DNA from 4 places in the Streptomyces sp. NPDC002057 genome. Region 3 is predicted to be linked to each of the others. Evidence: riboswitches for the same ligand, from Rfam matches in the RefSeq annotation. Region 3 holds a riboswitch; each other region holds the start of a gene.
What was found. A riboswitch is a leader RNA that binds a small molecule or an ion and turns the genes downstream of it on or off. The one in region 3 is predicted to bind cobalamin.

Region 1: linked by a shared signal. The riboswitch ahead of metE (5-methyltetrahydropteroyltriglutamate--homocysteine S-methyltransferase) and the one ahead of ABT129_RS01955 (ribonucleoside-diphosphate reductase subunit alpha) in region 3 are both predicted to bind cobalamin.
Region 2: linked by a shared signal. The riboswitch ahead of ABT129_RS32910 (CoA-acylating methylmalonate-semialdehyde dehydrogenase) and the one ahead of ABT129_RS01955 (ribonucleoside-diphosphate reductase subunit alpha) in region 3 are both predicted to bind cobalamin.
Region 4: linked by a shared signal. The riboswitch ahead of ABT129_RS04860 (cobalamin biosynthesis protein) and the one ahead of ABT129_RS01955 (ribonucleoside-diphosphate reductase subunit alpha) in region 3 are both predicted to bind cobalamin.

What each region holds. Positions count from the first base shown of each region.
Region 1 covers NZ_JBEOXR010000061.1:46,618-51,804, forward strand. The annotation lists gene aceB (malate synthase A) at 1-1,553, shown strand, start outside; gene ABT129_RS32930 (3-hydroxybutyryl-CoA dehydrogenase) at 1,550-2,488, shown strand; cobalamin riboswitch at 2,615-2,840, shown strand; gene metE (5-methyltetrahydropteroyltriglutamate--homocysteine S-methyltransferase) at 3,006-5,187, shown strand, end outside.
Region 2 covers NZ_JBEOXR010000061.1:37,651-45,490, forward strand. The annotation lists gene ABT129_RS32890 (enoyl-CoA hydratase) at 1-485, opposite strand, end outside; gene mmsB (3-hydroxyisobutyrate dehydrogenase) at 482-1,462, opposite strand; gene ABT129_RS32900 (enoyl-CoA hydratase/isomerase family protein) at 1,459-2,583, opposite strand; gene ABT129_RS32905 (acyl-CoA dehydrogenase family protein) at 2,580-3,740, opposite strand; gene ABT129_RS32910 (CoA-acylating methylmalonate-semialdehyde dehydrogenase) at 3,737-5,236, opposite strand; cobalamin riboswitch at 5,453-5,628, opposite strand; gene ABT129_RS32915 (short-chain fatty acyl-CoA regulator family protein) at 5,717-7,123, opposite strand; gene aceA (isocitrate lyase) at 7,522-7,840, shown strand, end outside.
Region 3 covers NZ_JBEOXR010000002.1:27,049-34,888, reverse strand. The annotation lists gene ABT129_RS01980 (aldo/keto reductase) at 1-184, opposite strand, end outside; gene ABT129_RS01975 (LuxR C-terminal-related transcriptional regulator) at 407-1,390, shown strand; gene ABT129_RS01970 (DUF3311 domain-containing protein) at 1,637-1,891, shown strand; gene mctP (monocarboxylate uptake permease MctP) at 1,888-3,513, shown strand; gene ABT129_RS01960 (GNAT family N-acetyltransferase) at 3,610-4,110, shown strand; cobalamin riboswitch at 4,166-4,288, shown strand; gene ABT129_RS01955 (ribonucleoside-diphosphate reductase subunit alpha) at 4,421-6,793, shown strand; gene ABT129_RS01950 (ribonucleotide-diphosphate reductase subunit beta) at 6,793-7,809, shown strand.
Region 4 covers NZ_JBEOXR010000004.1:29,383-37,222, reverse strand. The annotation lists gene ABT129_RS04870 (putative cobaltochelatase) at 1-786, opposite strand, end outside; gene ABT129_RS04865 (cobyric acid synthase) at 884-2,392, opposite strand; gene ABT129_RS04860 (cobalamin biosynthesis protein) at 2,389-3,360, opposite strand; cobalamin riboswitch at 3,393-3,535, opposite strand; gene ABT129_RS04855 (hypothetical protein) at 3,662-3,883, opposite strand; gene ABT129_RS04850 (inorganic phosphate transporter) at 3,896-5,164, opposite strand; gene ABT129_RS04845 (alpha/beta hydrolase) at 5,572-6,699, shown strand; gene ABT129_RS04840 (hypothetical protein) at 6,778-7,840, shown strand, end outside.

The DNA.
Region 1 (5,187 bases), on a different contig from region 3:
CCGGGGACCGCCACGACGAGATCCTCACGCCCGAAGCCCTGGACTTCGTGGCACGGCTGGCCGTCGCCTTCGGCGAGCGGCGGCAGTGGCTCCTGAAGGAGCGCCGCCGCCAGGCCATCCGCCTCGCCACCGGTTCGCCGCTCGACTTCCGGCTCACCACCTCGGCCGTGCGCGCCGACCCGTCCTGGCGGGTCGCCCCTCCCGCGCCCGGCCTGACCGACCGCCGGGTCGAGATCACCGGCCCGCCGGACCGCCGGATGGCCGTGAACGCCCTCAACTCCGGGGCCCGGGTCTGGATGGCGGACTTCGAGGACGCCACCGCGCCCACCTGGGACAACGTGATCGGCGGCCAGCTCACCCTGCTGGACGCCGTCGAACGGCGCATCGACTTCACGACCGCCGACGGCAAGGAGTACCGGCTCGCCGACCGCGACCGGCTCGCCACGATCGTCGTCCGGCCGCGCGGCTGGCACCTCGACGAGGAGCACCTGGAGGTCGACGGCCGCCCCGTGCCGGCCTCGCTCGTCGACTTCGGCCTGTACTTCTTCCACTGCGCCCGGCGGCAGATCGACGCCGGACACGGCCCGTACTTCTACCTCCCCAAGCTGGAGGGCCGGGACGAGGCGCGGCTCTGGAACGACGTCTTCCTCCTCGCCCAGGAACTCCTCGGCATCCCCCGGGGCACCGTCCGCGCCACCGTCCTGATCGAGACCATCACCGCCGCGTTCGAGATGGAGGAGATCCTCTACGAGCTCCGCGAGCACAGCTCCGGGCTCAACGCGGGCCGCTGGGACTACCTGTTCAGCCTGATCAAGACCTTCGGCCACCGGACCGACTTCCTGCTGCCCGACCGGGCGAAGGTGACGATGACCGCGCCGTTCCTGCGGGCGTACACCGAGCTCCTGGTGCGGACCTGCCACCGGCGCGGCGCCCACGCCATCGGCGGCATGGCCGCCCAGGTCCCGGGCCGGGACCCCGCCGCCCACGAGGCGGCCCTCGCCAAGGTCCGCCTGGACAAGGAACGGGAGGCCGAGGACGGCTTCGACGGTTCCTGGGTGGCCCACCCCGGACTCGTCCCGGTCTGCCGGAAGGTCTTCGACGGTGTGCTCGGCGACCGTCCCGACCAGATCCACCGGACCCGGGACGACGTGGAGGTCACGGCGGCGGACCTGCTGTCCGTGCGCCGGATCGGCGGGCCCCCGACCGAGGAGGGGGTGCGCACGAACATCGCGGTGGCCCTGCGCTACTTCGCCGCGTGGATGGGCGGCCAGGGCGCGGTCGCCCTCGACGGCCTCATGGAGGACGCGGCCACCGCCGAGATCGCCCGCGTCCAGGTCTGGCAGTGGCTGCGGCACCGCGTGATCCAGCGCGAGGACGTCCTGCGGACCCTGGACGACGAACTGGCCGCCCTGGGCGCCGCGTACCCGTGGGCGCCGCTCGACGAGGTGCGGGAGCTGTTCGAGCGGACCGCTCTCTCCGCCGAACTGCCGCTGTTCTTCACCCCCGAGGCGTACTCCCGCCACCTCGTGCGGACGACGGAGCCCCGGGCGTGAGCGGGGAGACCGGGCACGCGGGCGGCCCGCCCGAGGCCCGCCGGCCCGTCGGCATCCGGCGCGTCGGCGTCGTCGGCGGCGGCCAGATGGGCGCGGGCATCGCCGAGGTGTGCGCACGGGCCGGACTCGACACCCTGCTCTGCGAGGCCACCCGGCCGGCGGCCGCGGCGGCGCGCGACCGGATCGCCGACTCCCTCGAACGGGCCGTGCGACGGGGGAAGCTCGACCGGGTCGCGGGCGAGGGCGCGCTCGACCGGATCACGGTCACCGCCGACCTCGACGACCTGGCCGATCGGCAGTTGGTCGTCGAGGCGGTCACCGAGGACCCCGCCGTGAAGACGGAGGTGTTCACCGCGCTCGACAAGATCGTCACCGATCCGGCGGCGATCCTGGCCACCAACACCTCCTCCCTCCCCGTGATGCGCCTCGGCATGGCCACCGGCCGCGCCGACCGGGTCGTCGGAGTGCACTTCTTCAACCCGGTCCCGGTGCTGCCGCTCGTGGAGGTGGTCACGACCCTCCACACGGCGCCCGACGTGGAGCGCGACGTGACGGAGTTCGCCACCGCCGTCCTGGGCAAGACGGTCATCCGCTCCCGCGACCGGGCCGGCTTCGTCGTCAACGCCCTCCTGGTCCCCTACCTGCTGTCGGCGATCCGGATGACGGAGTCGGGCTTCGCCTCCGCCTCGGACGTCGACCACGGCATGGAACTCGGCTGCGCCCACCCGATGGGGCCGCTGAAGCTCGCGGACCTGATCGGACTCGACACGGTCGCGTCGATCGCCGAGTCGCTCTACGACGAGTTCAAGGAACCGCTGTACGCCCCGCCCCCGCTGCTCCTGCGGATGGTGGAGGCGGGACTCCTCGGCCGCAAGACGGGCCGCGGGTTCCACGGGTACGACCGGGTGAGAGGACCCGGACGGCAGCCGGTCTGAGGGGGCCGGCGGCGGCTGAGGGGCCGGGGACGGGTGGTGCCGTCCCCGGCCCACCGTCATGCCCGCGTGTCTCATGTCACCGTCCGAATGGTGGAATCACCGTGCTCGCGCGCGCGGCCGACGCCGTAGGGTGGCCGTGCAGCTGGTTCGCCCCGTCCGCCAGGCGGGAGGCGTCGTAAGAGGGAACCCGGTGGGAATCCGGGACTGCCCCGCAGCGGTGAGTGGGAACGACCGCCGTCATACGCACTGGGCCCGGGAAGGGTCTGGGAAGCGACGGCCAGTAGGAGCCCTCCGGTCACCTCCGGAGGACGTGCCCGCGAGTCCGAAGACCTGCCCGTTGCCCGCACGCGGACGATTCCGCGCGCGGACATTCCGGTGACCTCGAGGGCGGGTCGGCGCACATACCTGTCGGGCGAGCGCGCCGTTCCACGCGCACGCGCACCGACCGGTCGTCGCCCCTTCGCGCTCTCGTCCCGTCCCCGGGATCTCAGGGATTCATCTCGCGAAGGAGATCTCCGTGACCACGAAGTCCGCAGCCGCGGCAGCACGGGCCACTGTGTACGGCTACCCCCGCCAGGGGCAGGGCCGGGAACTCAAGAAGGCGATCGAGGGGTACTGGAAGGGCCGCGTCGACGCCGAGGCCCTCCGGGCCGCCGCCGCCGCACTGCGCGCCGAGAACTGGCGGCAGCTCGCCGACGCGGGCGTCCACGAGGTGCCCACCGGCGACTTCTCCCTCTACGACCACGTCCTCGACACCACCGTCATGGTCGGCGCGATCCCCGCCCGCCACCGGGAGGCCGTCGCGGCCGACGCGCTCGACGGCTACTTCGCGATGGCGCGCGGCACCCAGGACGTGGCGCCCCTGGAGATGACGAAGTGGTTCGACACCAACTACCACTACCTGGTCCCCGAGTTGGGGCCGGACACCGTGTTCACCGCCGACTCCGCCCAGCAGGTCGCCGGGCTGCGCGAAGCCCTCACCCTCGGCCTGACGGCCCGACCCGTCCTGCTGGGGCCCGTCACCTATCTGCTGCTCGCCAAGCCGGCCCCCGGCGTGGCCGCCGACTTCGATCCGCTGACCCTGCTCGACCGACTGCTGCCGGTGTACGCGGAGGTCCTCGCCGACCTGCGCGCGGCGGGCGCGGAGTGGGCTCAGCTGGACGAGCCGGCCCTGGTGCAGGACCGGACCCCGGCCGAACTGAACGCGGCCGAGCGGGCCTACCGCGACCTCGGCGCGCTCACCGACCGGCCCAAGCTGCTCGTCGCCTCCTACTTCGACCGGCTCGGCGACGCCCTCCCCGTACTCGCCAAGGCACCGGTCGAGGGGCTCGCCCTCGACTTCACCGGCCCCGCCGCCGGCCAGGTCGACGCGCTCGCCGCCGTCGGCGGCCTGCCGGGCAAGCGCCTGGTCGCCGGGGTGGTGGACGGCCGCAACATCTGGGTCAACGACCTGGAGAAGTCGCTCTCCACCCTCGGCACCCTCCTCGGGCTCGCCGACCGGGTGGACGTCGCCGCCTCCTGCTCCCTCCTCCACGTGCCGCTCGACGCGACCGCCGAGAAGGACGTCGACCCCCGGATCCTGCGCTGGCTGTCCTTCGCCCGGCAGAAGACCGCGGAGCTGGTGACCCTGGCCGAGGGGCTCTCCGGCGGCACCGAGGTCATCGCCGACGAGCTGTCGGCGAACCGCGCGGCCCTCGCCTCCCGGGCCGGCTCCCCGATCACCCGCGACCCCGCCGTACGCGCCCGCGCCGCCGCCGTCACCGACGCGGACGGACGCCGTTCGCAGCCGTACGCCGAGCGCGCGGCCGCCCAACGCGCCCATCTGAGGCTTCCGTTGCTGCCGACCACCACGATCGGCTCCTTCCCGCAGACCGCCGACCTGCGCGCGGCCCGGGCCGACCTGCGGGCCGGGCGGATCGACGCCGCCGGGTACGAGGAGCGCATCAGGTCCGAGATCCAGGAGGTGATCGGCTACCAGGAGAAGACGGGGATCGACGTCCTGGTGCACGGCGAGCCCGAACGCAACGACATGGTGCAGTACTTCGCCGAGCAGCTCACCGGCTACCTCGCCACCGAGCACGGCTGGGTCCAGTCCTACGGCACCCGCTACGTCCGGCCCCCGATCCTGGCCGGGGACATCTCCCGCCCCGAACCGATGACCGTCCGGTGGACGACGTACGCCCAGTCGCTGACCGGGAAGCCCGTCAAGGGCATGCTCACCGGGCCCGTCACCATGCTCGCCTGGTCCTTCGTCCGCGACGACCAGCCGCTCGGCGACACCGCGCGGCAGGTCGCGCTGGCCCTGCGGGACGAGGTGAACGACCTGGAGGCGGCGGGTACTTCGATCATCCAGGTCGATGAACCGGCGCTCCGGGAGACCCTGCCGCTGCGGGCCGCGGACCACCCGGAGTACCTGGCCTGGGCGACCGAGGCCTTCCGCCTCACCACCGGCGGGGTGCGGCCGGACACCCAGATCCACACCCACATGTGCTACGCCGAGTTCGGCGACATCGTCCAGGCCATCGACGACCTCGACGCCGACGTCATCAGCCTGGAGGCGGCCCGCTCCCACATGCAGGTCGCCCACGAGCTCGCCGCCCACGGCTACCCGCGCGAGGCCGGCCCCGGCGTCTGGGACATCCACTCCCCGCGCGTCCCGAGCACCGAGGAAGCCGCCTCGCTGCTGCGCACCGGACTGC
Region 2 (7,840 bases), on a different contig from region 3:
ATGGCCCGGGTGAGCCGCTGGGAGCCGCCGATGCCCGGGATCACCCCGAGCCTGATCTCGGGCTGGCCGAAGACGGCGGTGTCGGCGGCGAGGAGGATGTCGCACATCATGGCCAGTTCGCAGCCGCCGCCCAGGGCGTGTCCGGCGACGGCGGCGACGGTGGGGGTGCGTACCTGCGCGAACCGGTCCCACGCGGAGAACCAGTCGCTCAGGTACATGTCCAGGTAACCCTGCGGCTGCATCTCCTTGATGTCGGCGCCGGCGGCGAAGGCCCGGTCGGAGCCGGTGAGGACGATGCAGCCGGTGTCCGGGTCGCGGTCGAGGGCCTCGGCGGCGGCCACGACCTCTTCCATGACCTTCAGGTTCAGGGCGTTGAGGGCCTTGGGGCGGTTGAGGGTGATGAGCGCGGTGCGGCCCTTGCGCTCGACCAGGATGGTCTCGTACGGCTCGGTGGCCGGGTCGTACGGGCGGTTCGGCTCGCTCATGCGGGGGTTCCGTTCGGGTCGGGGGTTCCACTCGCGTCGGGAGTTCCGCTCGCGGGGGGCGCCGTGTTCGCGGTCGTGGCTCCGTGGCCGGAGCGGTCCCTGATCGCCTCGACGATGCCGGAGAAGTCCTGGTGGGCTCCGGGACCTTCGGCGTACGCCTCGTACAGGGCGGCGGCGCCGAGGCCGAGGGTGGCGTCGACGCCGCCCGCGCGGATGGCGTTGGCCGCGAGGCCGAGGTCCTTGGCCATGAGCGGGGCGGCGAAGCCGGGCCGGTAGGCGCGGTTGGCGGGGCTGGCCGGGACGGGGCCGGGGACGGGGCAGTTGACGCTGAGCGCCCAGCACTGGCCGGAGGCCGTGGAGGCCACGTCGTAGAGGGCCTGGTGGGAGAGGCCCAGGCTCTCGGCGAGGACGAACGCCTCGCTGACGGCGATCATGGAGACGCCGAGGATCATGTTGTTGCAGATCTTGGCGGCCTGTCCGGCGCCCGCGCCGCCGCAGTGCACGGCCTTCCCGCCCATGGCGAGGAGGAGTGGTTCGGCCTCGGCGAACTCGGGGCCGCCGCCCCCGGCCATGAAGGTGAGCGTGGCCGCCTCGGCGCCCACCACGCCTCCGGAGACGGGGGCGTCGAGGGCGCGGTGGCCCGCCTCGACGGCGGCGGCGTGGGCGGCGCGGGCGTCCTCGACGTCGATGGTGGAGCAGTCGACGAAGAGGGTTCCGGGTCCGGCCGCCGCGAGCAGTCCCTGCTCCCGGTAGAGCGCGAGGACGTGACGGCCGGCGGGCAGCATGGTGATCACCGTGTCCGCCTCGGCGACGGCCTCGGCGGCGGAGGCGGCCCGTTCGACACCGGCCGCCTCGGCCGAGACCATGAGTTCGTCCAGCAGGTCGTACCCGACGACCCGGTGCCCGGCCCTGACCAGGTTGGCGGCCATGGGGCCGCCCATGTGGCCGAGACCGACGAAGGCGACGACGCGGCTCACCAGGGCACCTCCGTGGGAGATTCGGCGGGGGACGGGGAGGGGACGAGACGGAGTTCGCGCTCGCCGAGCGGTGCGAAGAACGCGGCCACGTCCTCGTCGGTGACGCCGGCCGGCGTGGTGGGCGCCCAGCGCGGGTTCCGGTCCTTGTCGACGACCTGGGCGCGGATGCCCTCCGCGAGGTCGGGGTGGCGGAGCGCCGCGCAGGAGACGCGGTACTCCTGCTCCAGGACCCTTTCGAGCGGGCCCAGGGCGCGGGCCCGTCGCAGGGAGGTCAGGGTCACCTTGAGCGCCGTCGGGGACTTGGTCAGCAGGGTGGCGGCCGCCTCCTCGGCCTCGGGGGCTCCGTGGGCGAGGAGGCGGTCGACGATCTCCTCGACGGTGTCGGCGGCGTAGCAGGGGTCGATCCAGGACCGGTGGCCGGCGAGTTCGCCGGGCGGCGCCGGCCGGACGTGGCGGGCTAGCACGTCGCGGACGGGTGCGGCGGCGAGTTCGGCCCGCAGGGCGGGGAGCGCCTCGGCGGGTACGAAGTGGTCCGCGAGGCCGCAGAGTTGGGCGTCGGCCGCGCCGACGGGCAGACCGGTGAGGGCCAGGTGGGTGCCGAGTTCCCCGGGGGCGAGGCCGAGGAGGTAGGTGCCGCCGACGTCCGGGACGAAGCCGATTCCGGTCTCGGGCATCGCGACGCGGGAACGCTCGGTGACGAGGCGGACCGTGCCGTGGGCCGAGACGCCGACGCCACCGCCCATGACGATGCCGTCCATCAGGGCGACGTACGGGGTGCGCAGGCGGGCGATGCGGGCGTTGAGCCGGTACTCGTCCCGCCAGAAGTCCTCCGTCGCGGTGCCGCCGGTGACGGCGTCCTGGTGGATGGCGCGGATGTCGCCGCCGGCGCACAGGCCCCGCTCCCCCGCGCCGGTGAGGACGACGGTCTCGATCCCCGGGTCGCTCTCCCACGCGTCGAGGGCGTCGGCGATCGTGCGGACCATGGCGTGGGTGAGGGCGTTGAGCGCCTTGGGGCGGTTGAGAGTGAGGTACGCGGCGCGGCCCTCGGTGCGCAGCAGGACGGGGTCGTCGGGCGAGGAAGGCGACGAGGACGAGGAGGACGAGGGCGAGGAGGTCGTCATCGGACGGCCTCCGTCAGTCCCCTGGCCACGATGACACGCATGATCTCGTTGGTTCCTTCCAGGATCTGGTGGACCCGCAGGTCGCGGACGATCTTCTCGATGCCGTACTCGCTCAGGTAGCCGTAGCCGCCGTGCAGTTGGAGCGCGCGGTCGGCGACGGAGTAGCCGGTGTCGGTGGCGAAGCGTTTGGCCATCGCGCAGAGCCGGGGCGCGGCCGGGTCCGCCCGGTCGAGCGCCTGGGCGGCCTGGCGGACCAGTGCGCGGGCGGCGGCGAGTTCGGTGGCCATGTCGGCGAGCCGGAACTGGAGGGCCTGGGCGTCCAGCAGCCGGGCGCCGAACGCCTCGCGGTCGGCGAGGTGGGCGATGCTGCGGTCGAGGGCGCTCTGCGCGCCGCCGAGGGAGCAGGCGGCGATGCCGAGCCGGCCGCCGTTGAGCCCGCTCATGGCGATGCGGAACCCGTCGCCCTCGGCGCCGAGCCTGCGCTCCGCGGGGACGCGCACGCCGTCGAGGACGACCTGGCGGGTGGGCTGCGCGTTCCACCCCATCTTCTGTTCGTTCGGGCCGAAGGAGAGCCCGGGGTCGTCCCGTTCGACGACGAAGGCCGAGATGCCGGCTGCTCCGTCGCCGCCCGTGCGCGCCATGACGATGTACACGCCGGCGGCGCCTGCGCCGGAGATGAACTGCTTGACGCCGGTGAGCAGGTAGGAGTCGCCGTCGCGTACGGCCCGGGTGCGCAGGGCGGCGGCGTCGGAGCCCGCTCCCGGTTCGGTCAGGCAGTAGCTGCCCAGGGTCTCGGCGGCGCAGAGGCCGGGCAGCCAGCGGGCGCGCTGGTCGTCGTCGCCGTACCGGTCGATCATCCAGGCGACCATGTTGTGGATGGAGAGGTAGCCGGCGATGGAGGGGCAGCCGGTGGCGAGCACCTCGAAGACCAGGGCGCCGTCGGTGCGGGTCAGGCCGGAGCCGCCGTGCTCCTCCCGTACGTAGACGCCGGCGAGGCCGAGACCGGCGGCGCGGCGCAGGACGTCGACGGGGAAGTGCTTGTCGCGGTCCCAGGCGACGGAGTGGGGGGCGAGGTGTTCCTGGGCGAAGTCGAGGGTGACCTCGGCGAGGGCCAGCTCGTCCTTGGTGAGGTGCGTGGTCGTGGTCACGGCGCTCAGCCCATCGTCGGCATGGTGAAGCTCGCGCCCTCCTTGACCCCGGAGGGCCAGCGGGAGGTCACGGTCTTCGTGCGGGTGTAGAAGCGGATGGCGTCGGGACCGTGCTGGTTGAGGTCGCCGAATCCGGAGCGCTTCCAGCCGCCGAAGGTGTGGTAGGCGACGGGGACCGGGATGGGGACGTTGACGCCGACCATGCCGGTGTTCACCCGGCGGGTGAAGTCGCGGGCGGTGTCGCCGTCGCGGGTGAAGATCGCGACTCCGTTGCCGTACGGGTGCTCGCTCGGCAGCCGCAGGGCCTCCTCGTAGTCGGCGGCGCGCACCACGCAGAGGACGGGGCCGAAGATCTCCTCCTGGTAGACGCGCATGGCGGGGGTGACGCGGTCGAAGAGGGTGGCTCCGGCGAAGAAGCCGTTCTCGTGGCCGGGAAGCGTGAAGTCCCGCCCGTCGACGACGAGTTCGGCGCCCTCCTCGACGCCGGTGTCCACGTACCCGCGGACGCGGTCGAGGGCGTCGCGGCTGACCAGGGGGCCGAAGTCGGCGGCGGGGTCGTCGGAGCGGCCGATGCGGAGGGTGGCGATGCGGGCCTCGAGAGCGGCGACGAGCGCGTCGGCGGTCTCCTCCCCCACGGGCACGGCCACGGAGATCGCCATGCAGCGTTCGCCGGCGGAGCCGTATCCGGCGCCGATGAGGGCGTCGACGGCCTGGTCGAGGTCGGCGTCCGGCATGACGATCATGTGGTTCTTCGCGCCGCCGAAGCACTGGGCGCGCTTGCCGTGGGCGGCGGCGGTGGAGTAGACGTGCGCGGCGATCGGGGTGGATCCGACGAAGCCGAGGGCCTGGACGCGGGGGTCTTCGAGGAGGACGTCGACGGCTTCCCTGTCTCCGTTGACGACGTTGAGGACGCCGGGCGGCAGTCCGGCCTCCAGGAAGAGTTCGGCGAGCCTGAGCGGGACGGAGGGGTCGCGCTCGGAGGGCTTGAGGATGAAGGAGTTTCCACAGGCCAGGGCGGGTGCGGCCTTCCACAGCGGGATCATCGCGGGGAAGTTGAACGGGGTGATGCCGGCGACCACGCCGAGCGGGGCGCGCAGCGAGTGGACGTCGATGCCGGTGCCGGCGCTGTCGGTGAACTCGCCCTTGAGGAGGTGCGGGATCCCGGCGGCGAACTCGACCACCTCCAGGCCGCGTTGGAGGTCACCGTGGGCGTCGGAGACGGTCTTGCCGTGCTCGGCCGAGAGCAGGCGGGCGAGTTCCTCGCGCTCGCCCTCGACCAACTGGAGGAAACGCAGCAGGACTCGGGCGCGCCGCTGCGGGTTCCAGGCGGCCCACTCCAGCTGCGCGGTGGCGGCGTCGGCGATCGCGGCCCGTACCTCCTCGCGGTCGGCGAGGGGCACGCGCGCCTGGACGGCGCCGGTGTTCGGGTCGTACACGTCGGCGAAGTTCCCGGAGGTGCCGGGGGTGCGCTTGCCGCCGATGAAGTGGGTGAGTTCACGGACCATGGAAGCCTGCTCTCGTCAGGTGAGATCCGGGGATGGCACGGCGGAGCCGCGCGACGGCACCGGTCGGGTGCGGGCGCGGGGGACCGTCGTGGGACGCGTCAGCGGAGGGATCGCCGAAGGCCGGGGACGCCGCTGGGGGCGTCCGTGCTTCGCGCGTGATCACCTGGGTCGCGGGTACGGACCGGTGCCATGCGTGTCTGCTCCATCCTCGTGGACAACACGGAACAACCCGCGGCCGGTATCCTGACTCCCGGATCCCCGCACGCGCCTCGGCCTTCCCGGCGAATCCCTTCGCCCGTGGCCTGTCGTGAAAGCGCGCACTCCCCGGTCACAGTGGCGGGACCGTGCCGGATTCACACCGGCTTCCCTGCACCGCGGACCTTGTGGCAGGACGATATAGTTGGACGTCCTAGTAAGTCCACCCCCCACCCCGCGTCGGCCCCCTGGAACCGGGGCACTTGCGGGGGCGCTCCGCCGGGGTCAGCGCTGCGGGTCGTCGACGGGATAGGGCACGAACGTGCTGGTGTTCTGGTCGATCCTCAGCGGACGCCCGAGGGGCGGGGCCGCGCGCTGGGGGCAGTCGAGCCGTTCGCAGACGCGGCAGCCCATCCCGATCGGGGTGGCGGCGGCGACGCTGTCCAGGTCGAGGCCCTGGGAGTACACGAGCCGGTGGGCGTGCCGGATCTCGCAGCCGAGGCCGATGGCGAAGGTCTTGCCGGGCCTGCCCCAGCCGCCGCGGTGCCGGGTGACCGCGCGAGCCGTCCACAGGTAGCGCTGTCCGTCGGGCATCCGCACGACCTGGACGTGGATGCGTCCGGGCGCGGCGAACGACTCGTAGACGTTCCAGAGCGGGCAGGTGCCGCCGCCGCGCGAGAAGTGGAATCCGGTGGCGGACTGGCGCTTGGACATGTTGCCGGCGCGGTCGACGCGGACGAAGGAGAAGGGCACGCCGCGCAGGCGGGGCCGCTGCAGCGTGCTGAGCCGGTGGCAGACCGTCTCGTGGCCGAGTCCGAACCGGTCGGTCAGCCGCTCGATGTCGTACCGGACCTCCTCGGCCGCCGCGTGGAACGCGGTGTACGGCAGGATCAGGGCGGCGGCGAAGTAGTTGGCGATGCCGATGCGGGTCAGCCGGTGCGCGGGGCCGCCGGGCGGGAAGTCCTCGGCCGCCTGCCGGTCGAGGCCGTCCCCGTACTCCAGGAGGGCGAGCTGGGTGGCCATCCGGAAGGCCCGCTGGCCGGGGCGCAGGAGCGCCGACAGGTGGAGCGTGCGGGTGGACGCGTCGTAGTGGTGGAGGCGTTCGTCGCCCTCGGCCGACAGACGGACGCCGTGACGGTCGGCGAGCCGGGCCGTCAGGGTCCTGACGACGTCACCGGGCCGGATGCCGATCTCCGTCGCGAGGGCCTCGGCGGCGCGGTCGGTCTCGTCGAGGTAGTTCTGCCGGCGGTAGAAGAAGTCGCGGATCTCCTCGTGCGGGGAGCGCGGCAGCTCGGGGTCGGCGCCCCGGGGGTCCGCCGCGTCGGCGAGCCGTTCGGAGAGCTGGTGGTTGCGCCGGCCGAGCCCGACCAGGACCTGGGCGACGTCGGGCATCCGGGAGGCGAGGTCGGCCAGGTCGGAGGCGGAGACGCGGGCGGCGGCGAGCTCCCCGGCGAGCGCCTCCCGCAGGTCGGCGATGAGGCGGCTGGTGTCGCGCTCGGAGAAGAAGCCGGGGTCGACGCCGAAGGTCTCGGTCAGCCGGAGCAGCACGGGCACGGTGAGCGGTCGGGCGTCGTGCTCCATCTGGTTGAGGTAGCTCGGGGAGATCGCCAGGGAGCGGGCCAGTTCGGCCTGGCTCATCCGGCGCTCCTCGCGCAGCCGCCGCAGCCGCGCTCCCGCGTAGGTCTTGCTCACCCGCGTCCTCCCGCTCTCCCGGCGCCCGGGCCCTCGGTCCCGCGCCAGGTCAGCGTACGCGGGAAAGGCCCCTCCCCTCCCTTAACAAACTTGGCAAAAGAGAGCCGGAAGATTGGCGAAAGTTGGCAGACGTCCACGATTGATGACACCCAGTGCCAGTGCCAGAGTCTGAGTGCGGCCCGCCGGATCCGGTAGGTCCAGGCCGGACCCGGGGACCGATTCACGCCCTGATCTCGGCAACCCCGGCATGACGCGACCTGCAGCGGCGAGATTGCTCACCTCCGCTTGGTCCGGACACCGGCGGTCCGCACCCCCTATCGAGACACGCAGTGCCACACCCGCACGAGGAACCGTGCGGGCTTGGCAGACGCGGCAGATCCAAGGAGACGGTGACGGTCATGGCAGACGCGAGGACGCAGGCGGCCGAGGAGCTGGCACGGCGCTGGGCCACCGACCCGCGCTGGAAGGGCATCGAGCGCACCTACGGCGCCGAGGACGTGGTGCGTCTCTCGGGCAGCGTCCGTGAGGAGCACACCCTCGCCCGGCGCGGCGCCGAGCGGCTGTGGCGGCAGCTGCACGAGCGGGACTACATCCACGCCCTCGGCGCGCTGACCGGCGGCCAGGCCGTGCAGCAGGTCCGGGCCGGCCTCCAGGCCATCTACCTGTCGGGCTGGCAGGTCGCCGCCGACGCCAACCAGGCCGGGCACACGTACCCCG
Region 3 (7,840 bases):
CGAGGGTCGCCTCGCTCTCGTCGCCGGTTCCTCCCTCGACCCAGTACGCGTAGTTGTTGGCGGTGTCGATCACGGTGCCGCCGAGTTCGGTGAAGCGGTCGAGCACGGCGAACGAGGTGGCCTCGTCGACCGTCGTGCCGAACGGCAGGGCGCCGAGTGCCAGGGTGCGCTGCGGGATCGCCATGGATACAGTCCTTCTCGAAGACGGTTGGACTAGACCATCTTGGATCAAGACCTCCCGCCGCACAGGGGTTTCGCCGGACAAGCGGTGGCCGAACTCCGAGGATTCCCCTGTCCGTTCAATTGGTCTAGTCCTACGGGCCGACCGCGGCCTACCATCGCAGGGGCCGCACGGTCAGGCACGCAAAGTGAACGGCACGACGGGACTATTCGGGGGGAAGTCGTCTTGCTGGATGCGCTGGGAATAGAGCAGTCCGCGGAGACCGTGTACCGGCTCATGCTCGAACGGCCCGACTACGGGGTGGCGGACATGGCCCGCCGCCTCGACTGGTCGGAGGAGCAGGTCCGCGAGGCACTGGGCAGACTCACGGAGGCCCGGCTCGTCTCCATGGAGGACGGATCGGGGGAGGTCCTCCCGTTCGATCCCCAGGTGGGCTTCTCCTTCCTCCTCTCCCGGGCCGAGGCCGAGTTGAGCCGGCGGCGGCGCGAGGTCGAGCGCGCCGAGCGGGCGGTGGCCGACATCCTCGCCACGTACGCCGACCGGACCGACGGATCGGCGCGGCACGACGTCGTGCACCGGGTCGTGGGCCTGGAGAACGTCCGCGAACGCCTGGAGGACCTCGCCGCGAACGCCCGCACGGAGTGCCTCTCGCTGCTCCCGGGCGGGGCGCAGCTCCCCGACACGATGGACGCGAGCCAGCCGCTCGACCAGCTCGCCCTGGAGCGCGGGGTACGGATCCGGTCCATCTACCAGGAGAGCTTCCGCAACGACCCGCCGACCGTCGAGTACGTGCGCTGGTACTGCGATCTGGGCGGCCAGGCCCGGACGGTGCCCGTGGTCCCGATGCTCATGGTGATCGTCGACCGCGAGGCCGCGCTGGTCCCGGTCGACCCGGAGGACGGCCGCGCGGGCGCCCTGGAGGTGCGCAGCCCCGGCCTGGTGCACGCGCTCGTGGTGCTCTTCGACCGGCTGTGGGACGGCGGCACCCCCTTCGGCGAGGCCCCGCGCCGGGACGAGCACGCCCTCTCCCCGCAGGAGCGGGAGTTGCTCATGCTGCTCGGCATCGGGTGCACGGACGACATCGCCGCCCGGCGGCTCGGCGTCTCCCTGCGGACCGTGCGCCGGATGAGCTCGGAGCTGATGAACCGGCTCGGCGCGCGCAGCCGTTTCGAGGCGGGGGTGCGGGCCGCCAAGGAGGGCTGGCTCTGAGCGGCGCCCGCCCTCGCGCACCACCCTCTCCACCACCGCTCCACCACCCCTCCATCGACCCTCCACGGGCGGTCCCGACCATCGCGCGACCACCGCCCGGCCATCGTCCGACCACCGCGCCGTCCCCGGACCGTCGCACCTGGGGCGGAGTCCCATCCGTTATACGGACGGGGGTTCCGTGGAGCCCATGCGTCCCCTAGATTTCCCCACCATTACCGAGGTGATCAGTAAGGGGACGGAATCGCCATGTCAGAAGCGGCACAAGGGAAACAACCCACCATCACACCCCTGAGGGTGGTGATCGCGCTCTGTCTGTTCGCGCCCTTCGTGGCGATGCTCTGGGTGAGCTCGTACGCGAAGACCGAACCGCTCTTCGCGGGCATCCCGTTCTTCTACTGGTACCAGATGCTCTGGGTGCTGATCTCGACCGTGCTCACCATGGTCGCGTACAAGCTGTGGCAGCTGGACCAGCGCGGCCGCAAGGGAGGTGACGCGCGATGAAGGACGGCGTGAACGGCGTCGCACTCGCCGTGTTCATCTTCTTCTTCCTGGCCGTCACGGTCATGGGATTCCTCGCCTCGCGCTGGCGCAGGGCCGAGAACGAGAACAGCCTGGACGAATGGGGCCTGGGCGGCCGGTCGTTCGGCACCTGGGTGACCTGGTTCCTGCTCGGCGGCGACCTCTACACCGCGTACACCTTCGTCGCCGTCCCGGCGGCCATCTACGCGGCGGGCGCGGCCGGCTTCTTCGCCGTGCCGTACACGATCCTCGTGTACCCGCTGATCTTCACCTTCCTGCCGCGCCTCTGGTCGGTCTCCCACAAGCACGGATACGTCACCACCTCGGACTTCGTGCGCGGCCGGTTCGGTTCCAAGGGCCTCTCCCTCGCGGTGGCGGTCACCGGCATCCTCGCCACCATGCCGTACATCGCGCTCCAGCTCGTCGGCATCCAGGCCGTCCTGGACGTGATGGGCGTCGGCGGCGGCGAGACCACCCACTGGTTCATCAAGGACCTGCCGCTGCTCATCGCCTTCGGTGTCCTCGCGGCGTACACCTACTCCTCGGGTCTGCGCGCCCCGGCGCTCATCGCCTTCGTCAAGGACACCCTGATCTACATCGTCATCGCGGTGGCGATCATCTACATCCCGATCAAGCTGGGCGGCTTCGACGAGATCTTCGCCAAGGCGGGCGAGGCGTACGCGCAGACCAACCCGGCGACCGACAAGCCGCGCGGCGCGCTCGTCCCCGGCGAGGCCGGCCAGTGGACGTACGCGACGCTGGCGCTCGGCTCGGCGCTCGCGCTCTTCATGTACCCGCACTCCATCACGGCGACGCTGTCGTCCCGGAGCCGTGAGGTCATCCGCCGCAACACCACGATCCTGCCGCTGTACTCGCTGATGCTGGGCCTGCTCGCGCTGCTCGGCTTCATGGCGATCGCCGCCGGCATCCAGGTGAAGAACGGCCAGCTCGCCATCCCGCAGCTCTTCGAGACGATGTTCCCCGACTGGTTCGCGGGCGTGGCCTTCGCCGCGATCGGCATCGGCGCGCTCGTCCCCGCCGCGATCATGTCGATCGCCGCGGCCAACCTCTTCACCCGCAACATCTACAAGGACTTCATCAAACCGGACGCGACCCCGGCCCAGGAGACCAAGGTCTCCAAGCTGGTCTCGCTCCTGGTGAAGGTCGGCGCGCTCGCCTTCGTCCTCACCATGGACAAGACGGTCGCGATCAACTTCCAGCTGCTCGGTGGCATCTGGATCCTGCAGACCTTCCCGGCGCTCGTCGGCGGTCTCTTCACCCGCTGGTTCCACCGCTGGGCGCTGCTCGCCGGCTGGGCCGTCGGCATGCTCTACGGCACGGTCGCCGCGTACGGGGTGGCCAGCCCGACCCAGAAGCACTTCGGCGGCTCCTCCGCCGAGATCCCGGGCATCGGCGAGATCGGCTACATCGGCCTCACCGCCTTCGTCCTCAACCTGGTCGTCACGGTCGTCCTGACCTTCGTCCTCAAGGCCGTCAACGCCCCCGACGGCGTCGACGAGACCTCCCCGGAGGACTACACGGCCGACGCCGGCGACGCCGGGGTCAGCACGAAGGTCCCGAAGGTCGGCGCCGAGACCCACTGACCCGACGGCCGGAGACGGCCGCCGGACCCGCGAAAGGCCGCCCCGTCTCCTCCCGGAGGCGGGGCGGCCTTCGCCGTCCCCAGGCACACTGCCCTCATGGACTTCACCATCAGGGCGGTACGGCCCGAGGAGTACGAGGCGCTCGGCGAGCTCACCGCGGGGACCTATCTGAACGACGGGCTGTTGAAGCACGGGGCCGAGGACTCGTACCTGAACGTGCTGCGCGACACCGCCCGGCGCGCCCGCGAGAGCGAGGTGCTCGTCGCCGAGGACGGTGACGGGCTGCTCCTCGGCGGCGTGACCTTCGCCACGGGCGACACCCCGTGGGCGGACATCGCCGTCACCGGCGAGGCCGAGTTCCGCATGCTCGTCGTCGCCCGCGAGGCGCGCGGCCGAGGCGTCGGAGAGGCCCTCGTGAGGGCCTGCGTCGAGCGCGCCCGGGCCCTCCCCGGCTGTGCCCGCCTGGTGCTCTCCACGGACGCCTCGATGGTCTCGGCGCACCGGATATACGAACGCCTGGGCTTCGTCCGCACCCCGCACCGGGACTGGGAACCGATCCCCGATCACTCTCTGCGCACCTACGCCCTGGAGTTCTGAGTCCACGGCGCGACACAACATGTGGGGGGTTCCGCAAGCGACGCCCCCCACATGTATGCTCGACCTCGCTGTCGACGCAGGGGAATCCGGCGCGAATCCGGAACTGTCCCGCAACGGTGTGCTTCGTGCGGTTTCGTACGGGGTGAGTCCGAAGACCTGCCGGCAGCGCACCCGGTCCGTCCGTTTCGGGTGCCAATGACTTCCGGGCCCCGCGGAGTGGGCCGGTGGACACAGCGCGTCCGGCGTCCGGACCCCCGCGTGCCCGCCTCCCCCCGCCGCGGCCCCGAGCCGAGCGAGGGAGAGCCCCCACGTGACCATCGCGCCCGCCGATCCGGCTTCGGCCGAGGCTTCCGCGGTCGAGAGCGACGGCCCCGGGACCGTGCTGCTGCGGACCCTGACCGACCTCACCGCCGATCTCCCCGACACCGACCCCGGCAAGGTCGCCGCCGCCGCGCTCCGCGGCCGCAGCGCCTCGTCGGACGAGGCGGAACTGCGCGAGCTGGCCACCGAGGCGGCCGCCGGCCTGATCGCCGACGACCCGGCGTACTCCCGGCTCGCCGCCCGGCTCCTGACGATCACCATCGCCGACGAGGCCGCGAGCCAGGGCTCGTTCTCCTTCTCCGCCTCCGTCGCCGTCGGCCACCACGAGGGCCTGATCGCCGACCGCACCGCCGCGTTCGTGACGCGGCACGCGGACCGCCTCGACGCGACGATCGACGCGGCCGGCGACGACCGCTTCGGCTACTTCGGCCTGCGCACCCTCTACTCGCGCTACCTGCTGCGCCACCCGATCACCCGCAAGGTGGTCGAGACCCCGCAGCACTTCATGCTGCGCGTGGCCTGCGGGCTCGCCGAGGACGACAGCGTCCGCGCGCTCGACGAGGTCGCCGCGCTGTACGGCCTGATGAGCCGGCTCGACTACCTGCCGTCCTCCCCCACGCTGTTCAACTCCGGCACCCGCCACCCGCAGATGTCCTCCTGCTACCTCCTGGACTCCCCGCTGGACGAGCTGGACTCCATCTACGACCGCTACCACCAGGTGGCGCGGCTCTCGAAGCACGCGGGCGGCATCGGCCTCTCGTACTCCCGCATCCGCGCCCGCGGTTCGCTGATCCGCGGCACCAACGGCCACTCCAACGGCATCGTTCCGTTCCTGAAGACCCTCGACGCCTCCGTCGCCGCGGTCAACCAGGGCGGCCGCCGCAAGGGCGCCGCCGCCGTCTACCTGGAGACCTGGCACGCGGACATCGAGGAGTTCCTGGAGCTCCGCGACAACACCGGCGAGGACCAGCGCCGTACGCACAACCTGAACCTGGCGCACTGGATCCCGGACGAGTTCATGCGCCGCGTCAACGCGGACGCCGACTGGTCGCTGTTCTCCCCGGCGGACGTGCCCGAGCTGGTCGACCTGTGGGGCGACGAGTTCGACGCCGCCTACCGCAAGGCCGAGGAGGCGGGCCTGGCCCGCAAGACGATGCCGGCCCGCGACCTGTACGGCCGGATGATGCGGACCCTGGCCCAGACCGGCAACGGCTGGATGACCTTCAAGGACGCCTCGAACCGGACGGCCAACCAGACCGCCGAGCCCGGCCACACCGTCCACTCCTCGAACCTCTGCACCGAGATCCTGGAGGTCACCGACGACGGCGAGACCGCGGTCTGCAACCTGGGCTCGGTCAACCTCGGCGCCTTCGTGGTCGGTTCGGACATCGACTGGGAGCGGCTCGACGCCACCGTGCGCACGGCCGTCACCTTCCTCGACCGCGTCGTCGACATCAACTTCTACCCGACCGAGCAGGCGGGCAACTCCAACGCCCGCTGGCGGCCGGTGGGCCTGGGCGCGATGGGCCTCCAGGACGTCTTCTTCCAGCTGAAGCTGCCGTTCGACTCCCCCGAGGCGCGCGCGCTCTCCACCCGGATCGCCGAGCGCATCATGCTCGCCGCGTACGAGGCCTCCGCCGACCTCGCCGAGCGCAACGGGCCGGTCCCCGCCTGGGACAAGACCCGCGCCGCCCGCGGTGTCCTGCACCCGGACCACTACGACGTCGAGCTCAACTGGCCGGAGCGCTGGGCCGCGCTGCGCGAGCGGATCGCCGCCGTCGGCATGCGCAACTCGCTGCTCCTCGCCATCGCGCCGACCGCGACGATCGCCTCGATCGCCGGCGTGTACGAGTGCATCGAGCCGCAGGTCTCCAACCTCTTCAAGCGCGAGACGCTCTCCGGCGAGTTCCTCCAGGTCAACTCGTACCTGGTCGACGAGCTGAAGAGGCTCGGCGTGTGGGACGCGCAGACCCGTGAGGCGCTGCGCGACGCCAACGGCTCGGTGGCCGGCTTCACCTGGGTCCCGGCCGAGGTGCGCGAGCTGTACCGCACGGCGTGGGAGATCCCGCAGCGCGGTCTGATCGACATGGCCGCCGCCCGGACGCCGTTCCTGGACCAGTCGCAGTCGCTGAACCTGTTCCTGGAGACGCCGACGATCGGCAAGCTGTCGTCGATGTACGCGTACGCCTGGAAGCAGGGTCTGAAGACGACGTACTACCTGCGCTCCCGCCCGGCGACCCGGATCGCCCGCGCCGCCCAGGCGTCGACGGCGGCCGCCACCATCCCCGTCCAGCAGGCCGCCGACCCCGACGCGGTCGCCTGCTCCCTGGAAAACCCCGAGTCCTGCGAGGCCTGCCAGTAATGAGCTCCACCGAACAGAAGAACCTCCTCGACCCGGGCTTCGAGCTGACCCTGCGTCCGATGCGGTACCCGGACTTCTACGAGCGCTACCGGGACGCCATCAAGAACACCTGGACCGTCGAGGAGGTCGACCTCCACTCGGACGTCGCCGACCTCGCCAAGCTCACCCCCGGTGAGCAGCACATGATCGGCCGTCTGGTCGCGTTCTTCGCGACCGGCGACTCGATCGTGTCGAACAACCTGGTGCTGACGCTCTACAAGCACATCAACTCCCCCGAGGCGCGCCTCTACCTGTCGCGGCAGCTGTTCGAGGAGGCCGTGCACGTCCAGTTCTATCTGACGCTGCTCGACACCTACCTGCCCGACCCGGACGACCGCGCCGCCGCGTTCGACGCGGTCGAGGAGATCCCCTCCATCCGCGAGAAGGCGCAGTTCTGCTTCCGCTGGATGGACTCGGTCGAGAAGATCGACCGCCTGGAGACCCAGGCCGACCGGCGCCGCTTCCTGCTGAACCTGATCTGCTTCGCCGCGTGCATCGAGGGCCTGTTCTTCTACGGCGCCTTCGCGTACGTGTACTGGTTCCGGTCCCGCGGTCTGCTGCACGGCCTCGCCACCGGCACCAACTGGGTGTTCCGCGACGAGACGATGCACATGAACTTCGCCTTCGAGGTCGTGGACACCGTCCGCAAGGAGGAGCCGGAGCTCTTCGACGACGCGCTCCAGCAGCAGGTCACCGACATGCTGAAGGAGGCCGTCGAGGCGGAGCTCCAGTTCGGCCGCGACCTGTGCGGCGACGGCCTGCCCGGCATGAACACCGAGTCGATGCGCGAGTACCTCCAGTGCGTCGCCGACCAGCGCCTCCAGCGCCTCGGCTTCGCCCCGGTGTACGGCTCCGAGAACCCGTTCGCCTTCATGGAGCTCCAGGGCGTCCAGGAGCTCACGAACTTCTTCGAGCGCCGCCCGTCCGCCTACCAGGTGGCGGTCGAGGGCTCGGTGGACCTGGACGAGGACTTCTAGGACCCAGCCGTACGACGAAGGGCCCCGCACT
Region 4 (7,840 bases), on a different contig from region 3:
GATCTGGAGCAGCACGGCGTCCCCGAGGGTCACCCGGGGCAGCAGGGCGCGGGCGGCCGTGATCCGGCCGCGCAGCGCGGTCTCCTCGTCGGCCCAGCGCGCGGCGAACGCGTCCGGGTCGTCCTCGAAGGCGAGCCGTCGCCGGACGACCTCGACGCGCTGCTCGGGCTCGCGGGAGGCGGCGACCTCGACGGTCAGCCCGAACCGGTCGAGCAGCTGCGGCCGGAGCTCGCCCTCCTCGGGGTTCATCGTGCCGACGAGCAGGAAGCGGGCGGCGTGCCGCACCGAGACGCCCTCGCGCTCGACGTAGGAGGAGCCCATGGCGGCGGCGTCGAGGAGGTGGTCGATGAGGTGGTCGCTGAGCAGGTTGACCTCGTCGACGTAGAGGATGCCCCGGTGCGCGGCGGCGAGGAGCCCCGGCTCGAAGGCCTTCACGCCGTCGGCGAGCGCCTTCTCGATGTCGAGCGCGCCGACGAGCCGGTCCTCGGAGGCGCCGACGGGCAGCTCGACCATCCGCGCGGGCCGCTCGGTGCCGGGCGCGGTCCCGTGCGGCCCGTCGGGGCAGCCGAGGTCGGGCGAGGCCGGGTCGCAGCTGAACCGGCAGCCGGCGACGACGGGAACGGCGGGCAGCAGCTCGGCGAGCGCCCGGACGGCGGTGGACTTGGCGGTCCCCTTCTCGCCCCGGACCAGCACACCGCCCACGGCGGGGCTGACGGCGTTGAGCAGCAGCGCGAGCCGCAGGTCGTCCATACCGACGACGGCGGTGAACGGATACCGGGTGCTCATCGGCAGGTCTCTCCTTCAGGTTGCTGACGTTCGAATGACGACGCGCGGCCGTCGGCGGCGGGTGACCACCCGCGGCCGGCGGCCGCGCCCTTCTCGCTCACGGTGCTCCCGGCGGCACGAACGGCAGGCCCGCCGGAGCCCCCTCCTCGATCAGCCGCAGCAGCGCCCCCGTGTCCGCGTGCTCCTCGATCAGATCGCCCAGCCGGTCCAGCTGTTCCTCCCGCAGCGCCCCGAACGACGTGTCCGGAGCCGGTACGAACCGCCGTCCGGCCGCCGCCGCGACCTCCCGCAGGAACGCCCGCCGGAACCCGTCGCTCTCCAGGGAGCCGTGCCAGTGGGTGCCCCACACCGAGCCGACCCGGCAGCCGTCCAGGAACGGTTCCCCGCCCCGTACGTCCGCGATCCCGTGGTGGATCTCGTACCCCTCGACCCGCTCGCCGAGCGCTTCGCCGACCGGTCGGGCCAGGGTCTTCTCGCGCGCGAACCGGACGCGTACGGGGAGCAGTCCGAGCCCGTCGACGGTTCCGGCCCTCGACTCGACCTCGTCCTCGATCCGCTCGCCGAGCACCTGGAAGCCACCGCAGACGCCGAGCACCGGGCGGCCCTCGGCGGCGCGCCGGGCGAGCGCGTCGGCGAGGCCGCGTTCCCGCAGCCAGGCGAGGGCCTTGACCGTGCCGCGCGTGCCGGGCACGACGACGAGGTCCGCGTCGACGAGCTCCTCGGGCCGGTCGACGAACCGGACGACGACGCCCGGTTCGGCGGCCAGCGCGTCGACGTCCGTGAAGTTGGACATGAGGGGTACGGCGCAGACGGCGACCCGCAGCACGTCCGCGCCGACCGGCGGCGCCACGACCGACTCGCGGACGGTGCCGCGCAGCGAGACCCGGAGGCCGTCCTCCTCGTCGATGCCGAGCCCGTGCGCGTACGGCAGGACGCCGAAGGTCCGCCGCCCGGTCAGGTCGTACAGCATGTCGAGCCCGGGTTCGAGCAGGGTCACGTCGCCCCGGAACTTGTTCACGAGATATCCGGCGATCAGCTCCTGGTCCTCGGGCGCGAGCAGCGCCGTCGTCCCGAAGAACTGGGCGAAGACCCCGCCCCGGTCGATGTCCCCGACCACGACCACGGGCAGCCGCGCGGCCCGCGCTATGCCCATGTTCACGATGTCGGTGCGCCGCAGGTTGATCTCGGCCGGGCTGCCGGCCCCTTCGCAGATCACCGCGTCGTACGTGCTCCGCAGCTCCTCCAGGCAGGCCAGGACGGGCTCGAACAGCTCCTTCTGGCGCCCCCCGTGGTAGCCGCGCGCGCTGAGTTCGCCGACCGGCTTGCCCATCAGGACGACCTGGCTGGACCGGTCGCTGCCGGGCTTGAGCAGCACCGGGTTCATCAGCGCGGTCGGCTCGACGCGGGCGGCCTGCGCCTGCATGGCCTGGGCCCGCCCGATCTCGGCGCCCTCGCGGGTGACGAAGGAGTTGAGGGACATGTTCTGTCCCTTGAAGGGCGCGACCTTGACGCCCTGCCGGACCAGCCACCGGCAGATGCCGGCGGTGACGACGCTCTTGCCCGCGTCGGAGGTGGTCCCGGCGACGAGCAGTCCTCCGCCCCTCATGCGTTCCTCCGCTTCCGGGCCGCCAGGGCGCCGATGGTGATGCGGCCGCCCACACAGGCGACCAGGGTCAGCGCGGTCACCCGGCGCGAGAGGCCGACCGCCCGGTCGATGTCCGCGACCTCGACGGGCCGTCCCGTCCCGTTGAGCACCGGCCGGTGCTCGACCCGGCCGCCGTACGCCAGGGTCCCCCCGAGCCGTACGCCGAGCGCCCCCGCGAAGGAGGCCTCGACCGGGCCCGCGTTGGGGCTGGGGTGCTTCGCCGCGTCCGCGCGCCAGGCCCGTACGGCCCCGCGGGGGTTCCCGCCCGCGACGGTCGCGAGCGCGGCCGTCAGCCGGGCTCCGGGCCAGCCGGCCACGTCGTCGAGCCGGGCCGAGGCCCAGCCGAACCGGCGGTGGCGCGGCGACCTGTGGCCGACCATCGCGTCGAGGGTGTTGACGGCCCGGAAGCCGAGCAGGCCCGGCACGCCCGCGACCGCGCCCCAGAAGAGGGCGCCGACCACGGCGTCGGAGGTGTTCTCGGCGACCGACTCGACGACCGCGCGGGCCATCGCCGGTCCGTCGAGGGAGTGCGGGTCGCGGCCGCAGAGGTGCGGCAGCCGTTCCCGGGCCACCTCCAGGTCGCCGGCGGCCAGCGCCCCGCCGATCGCGCGTGCCTCCCGGCCCAGGGTCGTCCCGCCGACGACGGCCCAGACGGAGGCGGCGGTGAGGGCGGCGGCGGCGGCCGGCCGGTTCCGCACGGCCCGTGCGGCGAGCGCGCCCAGGGCGACGGTGGAGCCGGCGCAGACGGCGGTGTGGAGGGCGCCCCAGCCGCGGTGGTCGTGGTGGAGGCGCTCCTCGACGGCGGCGGCGGCCCGGCCGAACACGGCGACGGGGTGTCCGCGCCGGGGGTCGCCGACGAGCAGGTCGACGGCGAGGCCCGCGGCCGCGCCGTACGCGAACGCACCGGTGGTACTGCTGCGGCCGGGCATGGCGCTCTGTCCTCACTCAGGGTCCGCGCCCTGGATCGACGTGACCGGCGGCGAGAGTTCCTGACTCCCGGACCCTGGGGATCCGGTCACAGTGGCGGGACCGCGCCGGATTCGCACCGGACTTCCTCTGCTGCCGCCGTAATGGCCTCGGCAGTCCACCACGCCCCGAGAAGGGGCGTCAACTCACCCTTGACCTGCGACGGCGCACTGTGCGGAGCACCACAGAGAGGGCGGTGGACAGACGCGGGCCGGGCGGCCCGCACGGAGAGTGCGGGCCGCCCGGCCGGTGGAGCGTGGACCGTCAGACGACGATCAGGTAGATGCCGTAGGCCACGGCCGCGAGGCAGAGGCCGAAGCAGGTGTAGGCGCCGGTGCGGGCCAGGGCGGCGGAGTCACCGCGGGCGGCGGCCTCCTCCTGCTTGCCGAGGCCGACGATCCCGAGGGTGAAGAGGCCCACGAGGGCGACGGTCGCCACGAGGCTGACTCCGAAGACGGAGCCGAGGGCTGCCCAGTCGATCTTCATGTCGTTCGTTCCTTACACCGCTGCGGCGGGGGCCGGGGGAGCGGCCGGGTCCGTGGGGACCGGCGCCGGGATGGTGGTCTTGAGGTCCTCGTCCGCGACGGCGGCGACGGAACCGGCGGCCGGCGGCGGGGTGACGGCCGCGATGGCGGTGGTCACCACACCCGCGGGCTCGGCGTCGAGGTCGTCGTCGGTGACGTTGTTGTGGTCGACCGGCTTGCGGCGGGAGAGCGACCAGATGACGGCGGAGCCGACGACCAGCAGGACCGCGACGGCGGCGATGCCCCAGGGGCCCTGCTTGGTGAGGAACTCGGCGCCGGCGCCGACCAGACCCGCGGCGGGCAGGGTCAGACCCCAGGCGACGAACATCCGGGTGGCGGTCGACCAGCGGACGACACCGCCCTTGCGGCCGAGGCCGGCGCCCATCACGGCACCCGAGCAGGACTGGGTGGTGGAGAGCGAGAAGCCCAGGTGCGAGGAGGCCAGGATGACCGTCGCGGCGCTGGTCTGGGCGGCGAAGCCCTGCTGCGGCTGGAGGTCGGTGAGGCCCTTGCCCATGGTGCGGATGATGCGCCAGCCACCGAGGTAGGTGCCGAGGGCGATGGCGACACCGGCGGAGACGATGACCCACATCGGGGGGTTCGAGCCGGGGGCGACGACACCCTGGGTGACCAGGGCGAGGGTGATGATGCCCATCGTCTTCTGGGCGTCGTTGGTGCCGTGGGCGAGGGAGACGAGACCGGCGGAGGCGATCTGGCCGGCCCGGTAGCCCTTGGCCGTGGCCTTCGCCTCGGGGTTGGCCTTGATCTTGTACGTCAGCTTGGTGGCTGCCATCGCGGCGAGGCCGGCGACGAGCGGCGCGGCGATGGCCGGGATGAGGACCTTGGTGACGATGGTGGGGCCGTTCACGGCCGACCAGCCGGCCGACATGACCGCGGCGCCGATGAGGCCGCCGAAGAGGGCGTGGGAGGAGCTGGAAGGCAGGCCCAGCAGCCAGGTCAGCAGGTTCCACAGGATGGCGCCGACCAGCGCGGCGAAGATCACCTCTGTGCGGATGCCCTCTTCGTTGATGATCCCGCCGGAGATCGTCTTGGCGACCTCCACGGACAGGAACGCGCCGACGAGGTTCAGCACGGCGGACATGGCCACCGCCGTCTTCGGCTTGAGGGCACCGGTCGAGATGGTCGTGGCCATCGCGTTGGCGGTGTCGTGGAAACCGTTCGTGAAATCGAACACGAGAGCTGTCACGACCACAATGGCGAGCAGCAGCGTGATGTGTTCCATTTACCCAGGCAATCGTTTGACGTCAGTGGCGAGCCGAACGTAGGCAACCTGGGTGAACGGAAGGTGAACTGGGTCGGGCGGCGTGGTGTCCCTATCCGGTGTCGAGGCATTCCGCTTGACCGCCGGGCGGGCCGGGTGTCCACGATGCGGTCACCCCGCAACCCCGGGTAATCCGGGCCATCACAGGGCACGTGCGACCTGCCCCGGTTCCTCCTCCGCCACCCGGTTCCGCTCCCCGGACCGAACCATCCGACCGGGGGACCCCGCGGACGAGACCCATGTCACTCCAAGGAGGGGCTCGCGAGGCCCGGGGAGACCGCGCCCCGGCCCCCCTCCCTCCTCGTTCCCTCCCCCCCGCCCGGGTCCGTCCGGTGGCAGGCCGACCGCACCGTGCCGAGACTGGGAGCGTGCGCCCGGCTACAGCGACGGCAGCGGCCGTCACCACTCTGCTCGGTGTCGGCGCGGCCGTGATCGCGGCCGGCCGGTACGCCAGCGACGCCGCCCTCAGGGCGCCGTCCGGACGTCCCCTGCCCGGGGACCCACGACTCACCGTGCACGCCACCGGCCCCGAGCGGATCACCCTCACCCGCAGCCTCGCCTCGCTGCGCCCCGGCACCTACGGGATCGAGGGCCCCGGACTGCACGCCGTCGTCGGCCCCGTCCTCGACCGGGTCCCGCACACCGCCGACACCGTCGTGCGGCGCCTGGAACGGGTCGAGCTCGGGGTGCTCGGCCCCGGCGCCCGCGTCCGCTTCACGCCCCAGCTGCACATCGGCACGCCCATCAGCGCCCTCGGGCTCGCGCAGGAGGACGTCGAGATCCCCGGCGAGCTCGGCCCCCTGCCGGGCTGGCTGGTGGCGGCCCCCCGCACCACCTGGGTGATCGCCCTGCACGGCCTCGGCACGACCCGCGAGCAACCGCTGAACGTCGTCCCCTTCTACAACCACCGCAAGATCCCCGTCCTCGTCCCCGCCTACCGCGGCGACGAGGGCGCCCCCGCCTCCCCGGACGGCCTGGCCCACCTCGGCGACTCCGAGTGGCGCGATGTCGACGCGGCGATCCGCTACGCCGTCCGCCGGGGCGCCGCCAAGGTCGTCCTGCACGGCTGGGGAACCGGAGCCTCGATGGCCCTGCGCGCCGCCGCCGAGTCCGGGGTGCGCGACCGCATCAGCGGCCTGGTCCTCGACTCCCCGGTCCTCGACCAGGAGGCCACCCTCCGCAACCTCGCCGCCGCCCACCACGTCCCGGGACCCCTGCGGGCGCTCGCGGTCCGCGCGGCGCAGGGCAGGATCGGGCCCTACGGCGACCTGCTCCGCGACGCCTCCGAGCCCGGCGCCCTGCGCGTCCCCGTCCTCCTCTTCCACGGCCCGGACGACACCATCTCCCCCTGGGAGCCGTCCGTGGAACTCGCCGCCCGCCGCCCCGATCTGGTCACCCTCCAGACCGTGCGGCAGGCCCCGCACGCGGCGATGTGGAACGCCGACCCGATCCGCTACGAGGAAGCCCTCCGCCGCTTCCTCACCCCGCTCCTCTAGGACCCCCGCGGGGCCCGCCGGGGACGGGGCGGCCGATTCCGATTGGGCTTTCGGGCCGTCAGCGGGAAGACTGCCCCCGTGACGTCTCGAAAGCCCGATGAACCATTGGCGCGCAACTCCAGACTCCGACTCGTCCGCCCGCGGGCGCTGGCCACCGCCCGACGGGCCGTGACGACCCGGCGCACCCGGCCGGCGCCGCGGCCGCCCGAGGGCACTCCGCCCCGCTCGGAGCTGGCCCGCCAGGCCCGGCACGTCCTCGCCGCCGCCGTACGCATCGCCCGCTGGGCCGCCGTCGAGCGCGGCGCCGACGCGGCCCTCCGTACCGGCTCCGCGCAGGAACGGGCCGCCGCCGCACTGGACCTGACGCCCGGCCAGATCCGGGCCGGCTGGGACCGCGCCCGGCTCGCCGGACTCGTCGAACTGCACGGCGACACCGCCCGCCCCGGCTGGCGGCTGCACGCCTGGGACCGCGACGACTCCGCCGTGCTGCGCGGCTGGGTCGCCCTCTTCGACGCCTGGTCCCTGGTGCACCCGGCCCCCGAGGGGTTCGAGGCGAGCGCCGTCGCCGAGGTCGTCGAAGCCGTCCCGCAGGTGCTCTCGCTCCTCCAGCTCTCCCAGGGCCCGGTCCTCGTCCCGGCCCTCCTCGACCTGCTCGGCCAGCGCGTCGAGGAGCTGCGCGGGGAGCGCTGCGAGGTCCCGGTGGCCGAGTCGGCCCCCGAGGCCGCCGGCCTCCCCGGCACCGACGGGCTCCCGACCCTCCTCGACTGGGCCCTCGAAGGCCTCGCGGCCGTCGGCGCGCTCACCCTGGACCCCGGCGCGGAGGGGCGTCACGCCACCCTGACCCCGCTCGGCAACTGGGCGGTCTGGGTCAAGCTGGAGCAGATCTGCGTCGCCGCGCAGAGCCCCGCCGGCAACATCGAGCAGTCCGCCGAGGACATGCTCCGCGGCTGCGCCCGGCTCACCCCCGGCCCGGCCCGCGCCGAGTACCGGGCCTGGCTCGCGGCCCGCACCCTCTCCAGCGCGGTGACCGAACTCCTCGCCGTCGCCCGGGGTGAGGACGCGCTGCTGCGCGGGCTCGCCTTCGAGGCGCTCCGCGTCGTCGGCGCCCCCGCCGAGGCCGAGGTGCGGGCCACCGTCGCCG